3 regions of the Faecalibacterium sp. Marseille-Q4137 genome follow, and region 1 is predicted to be linked to each of the others. Evidence: predicted binding sites of a transcription regulator. Region 1 holds the regulator's gene; each other region holds the start of a gene.

Region 1 (3,275 bases):
ACCTGACCCACCAGACGGTCGCCGGTCTTGGTGAAGCCGACAACAGACGGGGTGGTGCGTGCACCCTCAGAGTTTGCGATAACAACGGGCTCGCCGCCCTCCATAACAGCCACGCAGCTGTTGGTAGTACCAAGGTCGATACCAATGATCTTACTCATAATGAAAGCTCCTCTCAAATTCAGAACGTTTTTTGTTTATATGATGCTCAAATGTTACCAAGCGGATGTTATATTTGAAAACCCTTGCGGGGTCTTGCAAAATCACTCTGCCACAACAACGGTGGCATGGCGGACGATCTTATCGCCCAGCTTGTAGCCCTTCTGGTAAACTGTGATCACGGTGCCGCTCTCCTGCCCATCGGGGGCGGGGATCTGCTGCACGGCATTCATAAAGTTGGGGTCAAAGGGCTTACCCAGCGCCTCGATCTCCTCCACATGGAGGACGCTCAGCGCCTTGGCGGCTTTGTCCAGCGTCATGGTCACGCCCTTCTTGTAATTCTCGTCGGTGGTGGGGGCGTTGGCCGCCATCTCCAGCGTATCCAGAATGGGGATGATCTGGTTCACGGCAAAGGACACGCCGTCGTTGAACTTCTGGTCAGCCTCACGGGTGGAGCGCTTGCGGTAGTTCTCATACTCAGCGGCCATCCGCAGCAGCTGATCCTTGGCCTGATTGGCATTCTTCTCAGCCGCGTCCAGCTTTGCCTTCACAGCCTCCAGCTCCCGGGCCTTCTTGTTGAAGAAGCCATCCTTTTTCTTGGGGTCTGCCGCTTCAGCGTTCGTCTCGGGAGCCGCTGCCTGCTCAGGTGCAGTTTCCGGGGCGGCCTGCTCGGCGGTGTTGGGCTCCACGGCAGGTTCTTCTGCCTGCGGGGTCTTTTTTGTTTCTTCGCTCATTCCAGGTCCTCCTTATAGATCACAGTCCGCCGGGGTGCGGCTGCCTGCGGGGTATCTTTTCGTTTGCCGCTCATTCCTTCGCCAAGCTGATCGGCAAAGGTGTGGAGCAGCGGCATCAGCTTCTGGAAGGGCATCCGGGTGGGGCCGATGAGGGCCACGGAGCCCCAGAGGCCTCCGCCCACCAGATACCGGTCACTCACGATGCACAGGCCGGGGATCTGAGGTTCCAGATCCTCGCCCAGCAGGATGCTTTCGCTCTGCTCTGCCGGGGGTGCAATGAGGGCGGCGGCCTGCTCTTCGTCGTTCAGCAGGCTCAGGATGCTGCCCACCTTGCCGTCCAGCTGGGGCCAGTCCAGCAGGTACTGCTCACCACCCAGATACACATGGGGCTGGGTGGAATCCTGCAGGATGGCGGCGGCGGCGCTGATCACCGGCACCAGCTCCGGGCTGATCTGGCTGCACAGCTCTGCAAGGAGCCGGGGCGACAGATCAACAGGAGCCACAAAGGTCAGGTTCCGGTTGAGCAGGGCGGCAAGCGCCGCTGCATTTTCCCGGGAAAGACCGGTGCGGACCCGCGCCACACGGGTGCGGACATAACCGGCAGTGGTCACAGCCAGCACCGCTGCGGCGCTGCGGCCCACCTGCACCACCTCGTAGTGGGCGATGCAGAGATCCTCAGCACAGGGGGTGCTGACGGCGGCGGTGCAGCCGCTGATGGCGGCCAGCGCCTTGGCGGCACCCTGTGCCAGCTTTTCCGGCTCGTGGTCAAGGCTCGCGAACACCGCGTCCACACGGGCGCGGGTCACACGGTCCAGCGGCTGGTCATCGGTGAGAAGATGATCCAGATAATAACGGTAGCCCTTGGCACTGGGGACACGGCCTGCGCTGGTGTGGGGCTGCTCCAGCAGACCCAGCTTGGTCAGCGCGGCCATCTCGTTGCGCAGCGTGGCACTGGAAACTGCCATATCAAAGTAGTTTGCCAGCACACTGCTGCCCACGGGCTCGCCCTCGAGGCCATACAGCGCAACGATCGCCTGCAAGACACGCTGTTTGCGTGCATCCATCGTCATAGCGCCTGCCTCCTTCGTTCGCTTTTTGTTCTTTAGCACTCCTTCTTCCTGAGTGCTAAGACCATTATATCCAATTTTGCGGCGCTGTCAATAGCTTCTCAGAAAAGTTTTGAAAGATTCATAATTCTGTCATAAAGCTGGCTACACCCTCTCAGTCAAAGCCTGACGGCTTTGCCAGCTCCCCCGAAGGGGGAGCCAAGGGCTATCCCAGATTCAGCAGCATCTGCCCTCTGTGATGTCTTGCCTCTCCCTTTGGGAGAGGTGGCATTGCGTAAGCAATGACGGAGAGGGTTCGCAACCTAAAAAAGCCGCCACACATCGCTCTGTGCAGCAGCTTCTCTATTATAAGGTATTATTCCTCCATCTGCTTTGCCAGAAATGCCGCCGCCACGTTCACCGCCTTGAGCTGGGCGGCATCGGGCTGGGCAGTGCGGTCCTCCGTAAGCAGGCCCACACTGCCGGTGACATCCCCCGCCGCAATGATGGGCACAGCGCACAGCAGCGCCCGGGGTGAGCCCTCACAGGGCAGCAACGCCTTTTCGGGGCTGCCATCGCTCTGGTAGGGCTTGCGGCTGTCCATCAGCTTTTCCAGCGGCTGGCTCACGCTGCGGTCGGCCAGATCCCGCCTGCCCGCACCGGATGCCGCCAGAATGCGGTCCCGGTCTGAGACAAAGGCCGTCAGGGCAAAGCACTTGCTCAGCACATCCACATACTGGGCCGTCACCCCGCTCAGTTCCCCCATGGGCGAATACTTTTTGAAGATGACCTCACCGTCCCCCGTTGTAAAGATCTCCAGCGGGTCTCCCCTGCGGATGCGCTGGGTGCGGCGGATCTCCTTGGGGATGACCACCCGCCCCAGCTCATCGATGCGGCGCACGATGCCGGTTGCTTTCATAAGGTTCCCTTCCTTTCCATGTTCCGGTTTTGCTTCCAGATTTCTGTGAAGTATGGTTATTCTGTGGAAACAGGAAGGGAATTATTCATTCAGCTCCTGCCGGAGCCTTACCTGCGCACATACTGCGTCTTTCTGCCCGCGCCGATCCTCTCCAGAACGCCCTCCTCTGTCAGTTTTTTCAGCGCGCTTTCAATCGAGCTTGTACCAAAGCCCGGGCAGGCCTCTGCGGCCTCCTGTTTTGTAAAGGCTCCCAGCTTTTCCATCGCATAACTGCGCACTCGTTCGTACGCCGTCACGCGCTTCTGTCCCCCGCCAACCAGATCGACCCGCTGCTCAAAATCCTGATAACAGGAGCAGATCACCGCCAGCATATATTTGATGAACGGTGTCGGGTCATTTTCCTCCTCATGCCAGTGCTGA
Region 2 (3,275 bases), on a different contig from region 1:
TCTATGTGTTCAAGCTGCTGGGCGTGGAAAAGGTGGTGTTGACCAACGCCTGCGGCGGCATCAACCGGGAGTTTGCGCCGGGCACCCTGATGCTCCTCACCGACTTCATCAACATGATGGGCACGAACCCCCTCATCGGCCCCAACGACGAGCGCTTCGGCCCCCGCTTCCCGGACATGACCGAACCTTACAGTCTGGAACTGCGGAACCTTGCCAAGCAGACCGCCGATGAACTGGGCATTGCCTACAAGGAGGGCGTTTACATGGGCTTTATGGGCCCTTGCTATGAAACGGCGGCTGAAATTCGCGCCTTTGCGGGGATGGGAGCCGATGCCGTGGGCATGAGCACCGTGCCGGAAACCATGGTCTGCAACTACATGGGCATGAAGGTACTGGCCGTCAGCTGCATCACTAACATGGCCACCGGCATCCAGACGGTCAAGCATAGCCACGCCCGCGTGCTGGAGATCGCAAATCAGGCAGGCGATACCCTGTGCCGTTGGCTGGGCGCGGTGATCCAGAAGGTGGAAGGATAAGGAGATTCGGATGAGAGAAAACATCGTTTTTGATTATTTGCTGGCAAATGCCTGGGGTTTGCCGCTTTGCCGTGTGTCCGTGTCAGAAGATGGCTTCGTTCAATGTCAGGAGAACAGAGAAAATACACAAGGACTGCAACTGGAAAAGGCAGAAGTGGATAAAATCAAATCAATCGTTTCAGAACATACGCATATATTGGATTATGACAGTAAAGAACTTGAGTCGCCAGATGTGTTTGATGGAGTTATGAATTTTTTTGATTTTGAGGCATCTGATGGACGAAAAGTGAACTTGATGGCTTTTAATATTGGCGAAGTGAAAACCCCTGGCATGAGCTTTTCAAAAGGTCTCCTGGAGAAAGGAGAACCGGACGAAATCGTCGTTCCGGTAAAAGCAATGGAGGTAGTAAAGACATTCGAGGAAATCGCTGCTACTCTGGTGGCGAATGGAGTGGATGCCAAATGCTTAAGGCTAACATATGCCTGAAAAACGCCTAAGATTACATGAAAGATTATCAGAAAATTATCTTTCTGTGAATTTTAGCACTCTACACTTGACACTGCTAACAAATGGTGCTATAACAGTGGCGTGCTCAGGAGGAAGGGCAAAAGGAGAGCCGCAAGGCTCCCTGGAAAGCCTTTCCGAGTGGACGCTTCAGATTTTTTGCCCCGACCCGAACGCCGGGATTGGAGGAATGATTTATGCTTATGCCGACTGTTTTCCATGAAAACCTGTTCGATGATTTCTTCGATCCGTTCTGGAATGACGCTGCACTGGAACGTATGATGAACCGTGAGGCTCGTGATACCTTTGGTAAGCGTGGTGCAAACATGATGAAGACCGATGTCAAACAGACGGACAACGGCTACGAAGTAGCGGTTGACCTGCCGGGCTGCAAGAAGGAAGACGTTCAGATGGATCTGAACGACGGCTACCTGACCATTCAGGCAGTGCGCAGCCACAGCAATGACGAAAAGGATAAGAATGGCCGCTATCTGCGGCGCGAATCCTTCTCCGGCACCTGCGCACGCAGTTTCTACGTGGGCGATGTGAAGAAGGAAGACATCCACGCAAAGTTCGAGGATGGTGTCCTGCACGTCGAGCTGCCTGCTCCTCAGCAGACGAAGGCTTTGCCTGAGAACCCGAACCTGATCGAGATCGAGTAAAACGCCGGTCGTGTGCGCCAAAGCACAACGCACATAAGATGCCCCCGGAGAGCCGCAACAAGCCCTCCGGGGGCATTTTTGTTTCGCTATCTTTTCCGTAAGGGAAAACCATGGTATACTGAGAACAGCAACTCGGAATTTGAAGGAGTGTTAAATATGAAATTCCCATTTTATGACGCACCAAATACAGCTACAATAACCTGTTTCCACATATTAGAGAATGGAGAGCCTATTTTGTATGTATCACATGATGAAGATGATGGAATGTGGCAATTTCTATGTGGAAAAGCACATGAAACAGACGAAGCAAAGTTAGTATCCTTAAAATCAGTATTCGACTTAGATAATTCTGTTGGTATTCTAAAGGATATGCCTTGCGGTTACTATGCTGAAAGAAAAGCTCAAGATGATGAATGGAGTGTTAGAAAACGGTAACTATCAGCTCGGTCAATTCGCGTTTATCGAGGTGAACATTTAAGTATTAAAAACGGGAGTGAAAACAAATGATGACCATTGCACAGATCATGGAAAAGATGATCGCCTTTTCCGAAGGGAATATCCATGACATCACGCACCTGAGCTGCGTGTGGACCTATGCCAAAACGGCAGCAGGTATCCGGCTGACGAAAACAGTGTTTGGAGTGTAAAAATGATTCAGAAGCATTGCTTTGAATGCGGTACGGCATTGATTGAAAAAGAACTGGAAGAAGAGGGCATTGTGCCTTATTGCCCGAAATGCCAGCAATACCGGTTCCCGATGTACAATGTGGCGGTCAGCATGATTGTTGTGGATGAGGAGACCGGGAAAATCCTGCTCATCCAGCAGTACGGCAAGCCCTCTTATATTCTGGTGGCTGGATATGTGAACCGCGGTGAGGCAGAAGAACACGCCGTGGTGCGGGAAGTCCGGGAAGAAACCGGGTTGGAAGTAGAGCACCTCCGGTTCAACCGTACTAAGTTTTTTGAGCCGTCCAACACGCTGATGTGCAACTTTACGGCTTTCGTCAGAACCGCAAAGGCGCTGCATATCAACCACGAAGTGGACCGCTGCAAGTGGTTCACCCCACAGGCAGCCAGAGAAAACATCCGTCCCAACAGCCTTGCGGCGGAATTTTTGAATGCGTATCTGGACGAAGTGGGGAATAAGCCGATGGAGATGTGATTCGTGGCTGTGCCACGGGAATTTTGACGGAAAGTATGGAAAAAAGTTGGTTCGGCCTGTTTCGGTTGACTTTTTTATAAAGAATCGGTATATTGATACTATGTAGTATCAATAAGTATCAACTGCGAGGTGGACAGAATGGATGGGGCACAGTTTGCCAAAATGCTTTCAGATAAGCATTTGTTTGAACTCAATCAGATGGAATACAAGTACTCGACTGTCAGCGTCAAAGAATTTGCCGAATTGCTGCGGCAAAACTTTGCGCAGCCTCTGCCGTTGACTGATTTTTCTGGAAATAAGTTGTTTTACCTGCCGAACCTCGCGCAAATTTCAACAAATGGTATGAAGCAGTTGCTCTCTGTCCCGGTCAGTGGACAAAATTTCGGCTTGTCGGCGATGACCGAGGAAAT
Region 3 (3,275 bases), on a different contig from region 1:
TCTCACGGTCGAAATCGCTGGTGGAAGCCTCGATCTGGTTGCGGATCTGTGCAATGCGGGCTGCAATGGCATCCTTATCGCCTGCGCCGCCCACGATGGTGGTGTTCTCCTTGGTGACCTTGACCTGACGGGCATGGCCCAGCATCTGGACGGTAGCGTCCTTCAGCTCATAGCCCAGATCAGCGGACACAACGGTGCCACCGGTCAGGGTAGCGATATCCTGCAGCATCTCCTTGCGGCGGTCGCCAAAGCCGGGAGCCTTGACAGCGCAGACGTTCAGGGTGCCGCGCAGGCGGTTGACGATCAGGGTGGACAGAGCCTCGCCCTCGATGTCCTCAGCCACGACCAGCAGCTTCATGCCGTTCTGCATGACCTGCTCCAGCAGAGGGACCAGATCCTGGATGACGCTGATCTTCCTATCGGTGATCAGGACGGCGGCGTTGTCCAGAACAGCCTCCATCTTGTCGGTATCGGTGACCATATAGGGGGTCAGGTAGCCGCGGTCAAACTGCATGCCTTCCACGATCTCGTTGTAGGTCTCGGCGGTGGTCTTGTTCTCCTCGATGGTGATGACACCGTCGGAGGTGACCTTCTCCATGGCCTCGGCGATCAGGCGGCCGATCTCGGGGTCACCGGCAGAAATGGTGCCGACGCGGGCGATATCGTTGCTGTCCTTGACCTTCTGGCTGTGGGCCTTGATGGTCTCAACGGCCTTGGCAACAGCCTTGCTCATGCCGCGGCGGATATCCATGGGGTTGGCACCGGCGGTAACGTTCTTCATGCCCTCGGTGACCATGGCCTGTGCCAGAACGGTTGCGGTGGTGGTGCCGTCGCCTGCGGCATCGTTGGTCTTGGTTGCGACCTCACGCACCAGCTGTGCGCCCATGTTCTCGAACTCGTCCTTCAGCTCGATCTCCTTGGCAATGGTCACGCCGTCATTGGTGATGACGGGTGCGCCGAACTTCTTGCCCAGCACCACATTGCGGCCCTTGGGGCCCAGGGTGATCTTCACGGTATTTGCCAGGGTATCAATACCGGCACACAGTGCCTTGCGGGCATCCTCGCCCTGCTTGATCTGTTTTGCCATAATCAAATCGCTCCTTCAAAGCTCAAATTTCAATTTCAGAGGGGAAACTTACTCCACGATGGCCAGGATATCGCCCTGACGCACGATGGTGCACTCCTCGCCGTCCACCTTGACCTCAGTACCGGAGTACTTGCTGGTCAGGACCTTATCGCCAACCTTCACGGTCATCTTGACTTCGTTGCCGTCCACGATGCCGCCGGGGCCAACAGCCACGACCTCAGCCACCTGGGGCTTCTCCTTGGCGCTGCCGGTCAGGATGAGGCCGCCCTTGGTGGTCTCCTCGACTTCAACGGCCTTGATAACAACACGGTCTGCAAGAGGAATGATCTTCATAGTTCTTGCCCTCCTATAATAAAATATAATGAAAACATTTTTGACACCTTCGGCCCGTTTCTGCCGGGCCTTTGGTTGTTTAGCACTCCTTTTCTCTGAGTGCTAAGTGTATTGTACTCATCTCAAGGGTAAAAATCAAGGGTTTTCTCAAAATTTGTTTGTTAAGAATTTATGACAACGCAAAAGCGCCCGGATATCGTATTTTTTCGTTGCGATACCCGGGCGCTTTTTCTCCTGTTTCAACCTGCTTTCGGCGTGAGCCATTCCTCCACCTTCTCGGTGCTGTACTCCACCATATCAGCGATTTCCTCAATGGAGTATCCCTTTCGGTACAATTTCTGCGCCATCATTCTGGCCTGTTCTTCCCGGCCTTCCGTATAACTTTCCACTCTCAGGTCTTCCATCACTTTACACATTTCGCTCACTCCTTTCGGGTTTTCTTTCAGATAGCGTGTTCTCTCTGCCAGCAGTTCAAAATTCATTTCATCCGCACTGGTGCAATTGAAATCGTGCATCAGCCTGCCGATCTCTGAATCATCCCGGTATTCCCCATTCACATACAGGATATGGGCACCATCATTGAACGGGCGGTTCAGCGTCAGATTCATGTTCTGGATCGTATAGACCGGCTCGCCAGCCTTGTAGTAATCATTTTCCGTGATGAAAATAACATAGGTATCCGGCAGTTCTTTATAATCCTGCTTTTCGTCCAGATTTTCCACGTCCATCACACTGGAATGATATCTTGCCCGGTGCGGGTCTGCGCCATTGTCCGCGCGCTGGACCTCAATGTCATACTTCTTGCCCGCACTGTCGGTTGCATAGGCATCCAGACAGATTGAACGCGCACCGGTCACTCGCTTCATATCAGCCTGTGTCTCGCATTTTGTCAGGATCAGATCAGGCTTTCCGGTAATGATCCGAAGCACCAACTCTGCCAGCGGAAGATTTTCCTTAAAGAGCCCTCGCATAAAGGTATCATCCATAGGGCGAAAGCTGCGCAGACGGTCAAGGTCTTCCTGATGCCGCTTTTCTTTTTTCTCTGCATCCGACCAGTTCATAGCCCCATCCCTCCTGCTTTTTCCAAACATCTTCTTACGGGTTCATCTTATCATAGAATTCTTCATAAATCAAGCGTATTTCTGTAAATTTTATACCACGGCGTGTTTCGCCACAAACCGCTCATACGCCGGGGCGGGCAGGAGGATGCGGCCGCTCAGGGGGCGCAGAACAGCCTCCACCGCATCACAGGGGGCGCACTCGCCGTCGGCGGTGGCAACGATAGGGCCGCGGCCATCGGCGGGGCGCAGCGCCACCCGCCGGGCACGGCGGTAGAGGAAGTAGGGCTTTGCCTCCTCGGTGAGCTGGCCGTTCACAAAGTGCCGACCGCTCTTGTACATCCCCAGCAGCTTGGCAATGGTCAGCCGCCCCACCCTGCGGACGATCATCACGTCCAGCCAGCCGTCGGCGGGGTCGGCCTCGGGGGCGGCAAGGAAGCCGCCGCCATAGGCCCGGCCATTGCAGATGGCGCACATCAGGCAGTCCACGGTCAGTTCCTCGTCATCGATGGTAAAGGTGACCCTGCGGCCGATGTGGCCGCAGAGCTGCTCCACAATGGAGAGCAGGTAGGACACCTCGCCGCCGCACAGGGGGATGCGCCGGAACTTGGGGATGCCGTAGGCCACCTGCGCGTCCAGACCCGCCGCGCAGATGGTGGCAGACAGGCCCAGATTGGTCTCCAGCAAGTCGATGGTCACTTCCCCGCCCGCCAGCTGGGCATCGAGGTCGGTGAACTCTGCCCGGGTGCCGTAGGTGCGCAGGAAGTCGTTGCCGCTGCCGTAGGGCAGGCAGCCCA

The links. The regulator HrcA, encoded in region 1, represses chaperone genes, less so after heat shock. The targets are predictions, from matches to a motif close to TGTTAGCACTCNNNNNNNNNGAGTGCTAACA.
Region 2: a site for HrcA is predicted at 1,075-1,105, ahead of J3353_RS04115 (Hsp20/alpha crystallin family protein). Genes of this name have one in related genera too.
Region 3: a site for HrcA is predicted at 1,498-1,528, ahead of groES (co-chaperone GroES). Genes of this name have one in related genera too.

Annotation. Positions count from the first base shown of each region.
Region 1 covers NZ_JAFREK010000016.1:41,328-44,602, reverse strand. Annotated here, with positions in the region: gene dnaK (molecular chaperone DnaK) at 1-158, opposite strand, end outside; gene grpE (nucleotide exchange factor GrpE) at 261-890, opposite strand; gene hrcA (heat-inducible transcriptional repressor HrcA) at 887-1,960, opposite strand; gene J3353_RS08215 (stage V sporulation T C-terminal domain-containing protein) at 2,313-2,855, opposite strand; gene J3353_RS08210 (Fic family protein) at 2,963-3,275, opposite strand, start outside.
Region 2 covers NZ_JAFREK010000006.1:41,203-44,477, reverse strand. Annotated here, with positions in the region: gene J3353_RS04125 (purine-nucleoside phosphorylase) at 1-536, shown strand, start outside; gene J3353_RS04120 (hypothetical protein) at 547-1,023, shown strand; gene J3353_RS04115 (Hsp20/alpha crystallin family protein) at 1,239-1,703, shown strand; gene J3353_RS04110 (hypothetical protein) at 1,860-2,138, shown strand; gene J3353_RS04105 (hypothetical protein) at 2,207-2,350, shown strand; gene J3353_RS04100 (NAD(+) diphosphatase) at 2,353-2,865, shown strand; gene J3353_RS04095 (Fic family protein) at 3,004-3,275, shown strand, end outside.
Region 3 covers NZ_JAFREK010000018.1:404-3,678, reverse strand. Annotated here, with positions in the region: gene groL (chaperonin GroEL) at 1-1,087, opposite strand, end outside; gene groES (co-chaperone GroES) at 1,136-1,420, opposite strand; gene J3353_RS08805 (PD-(D/E)XK nuclease family transposase) at 1,660-2,481, opposite strand; gene J3353_RS08800 (diacylglycerol kinase family protein) at 2,572-3,275, opposite strand, start outside.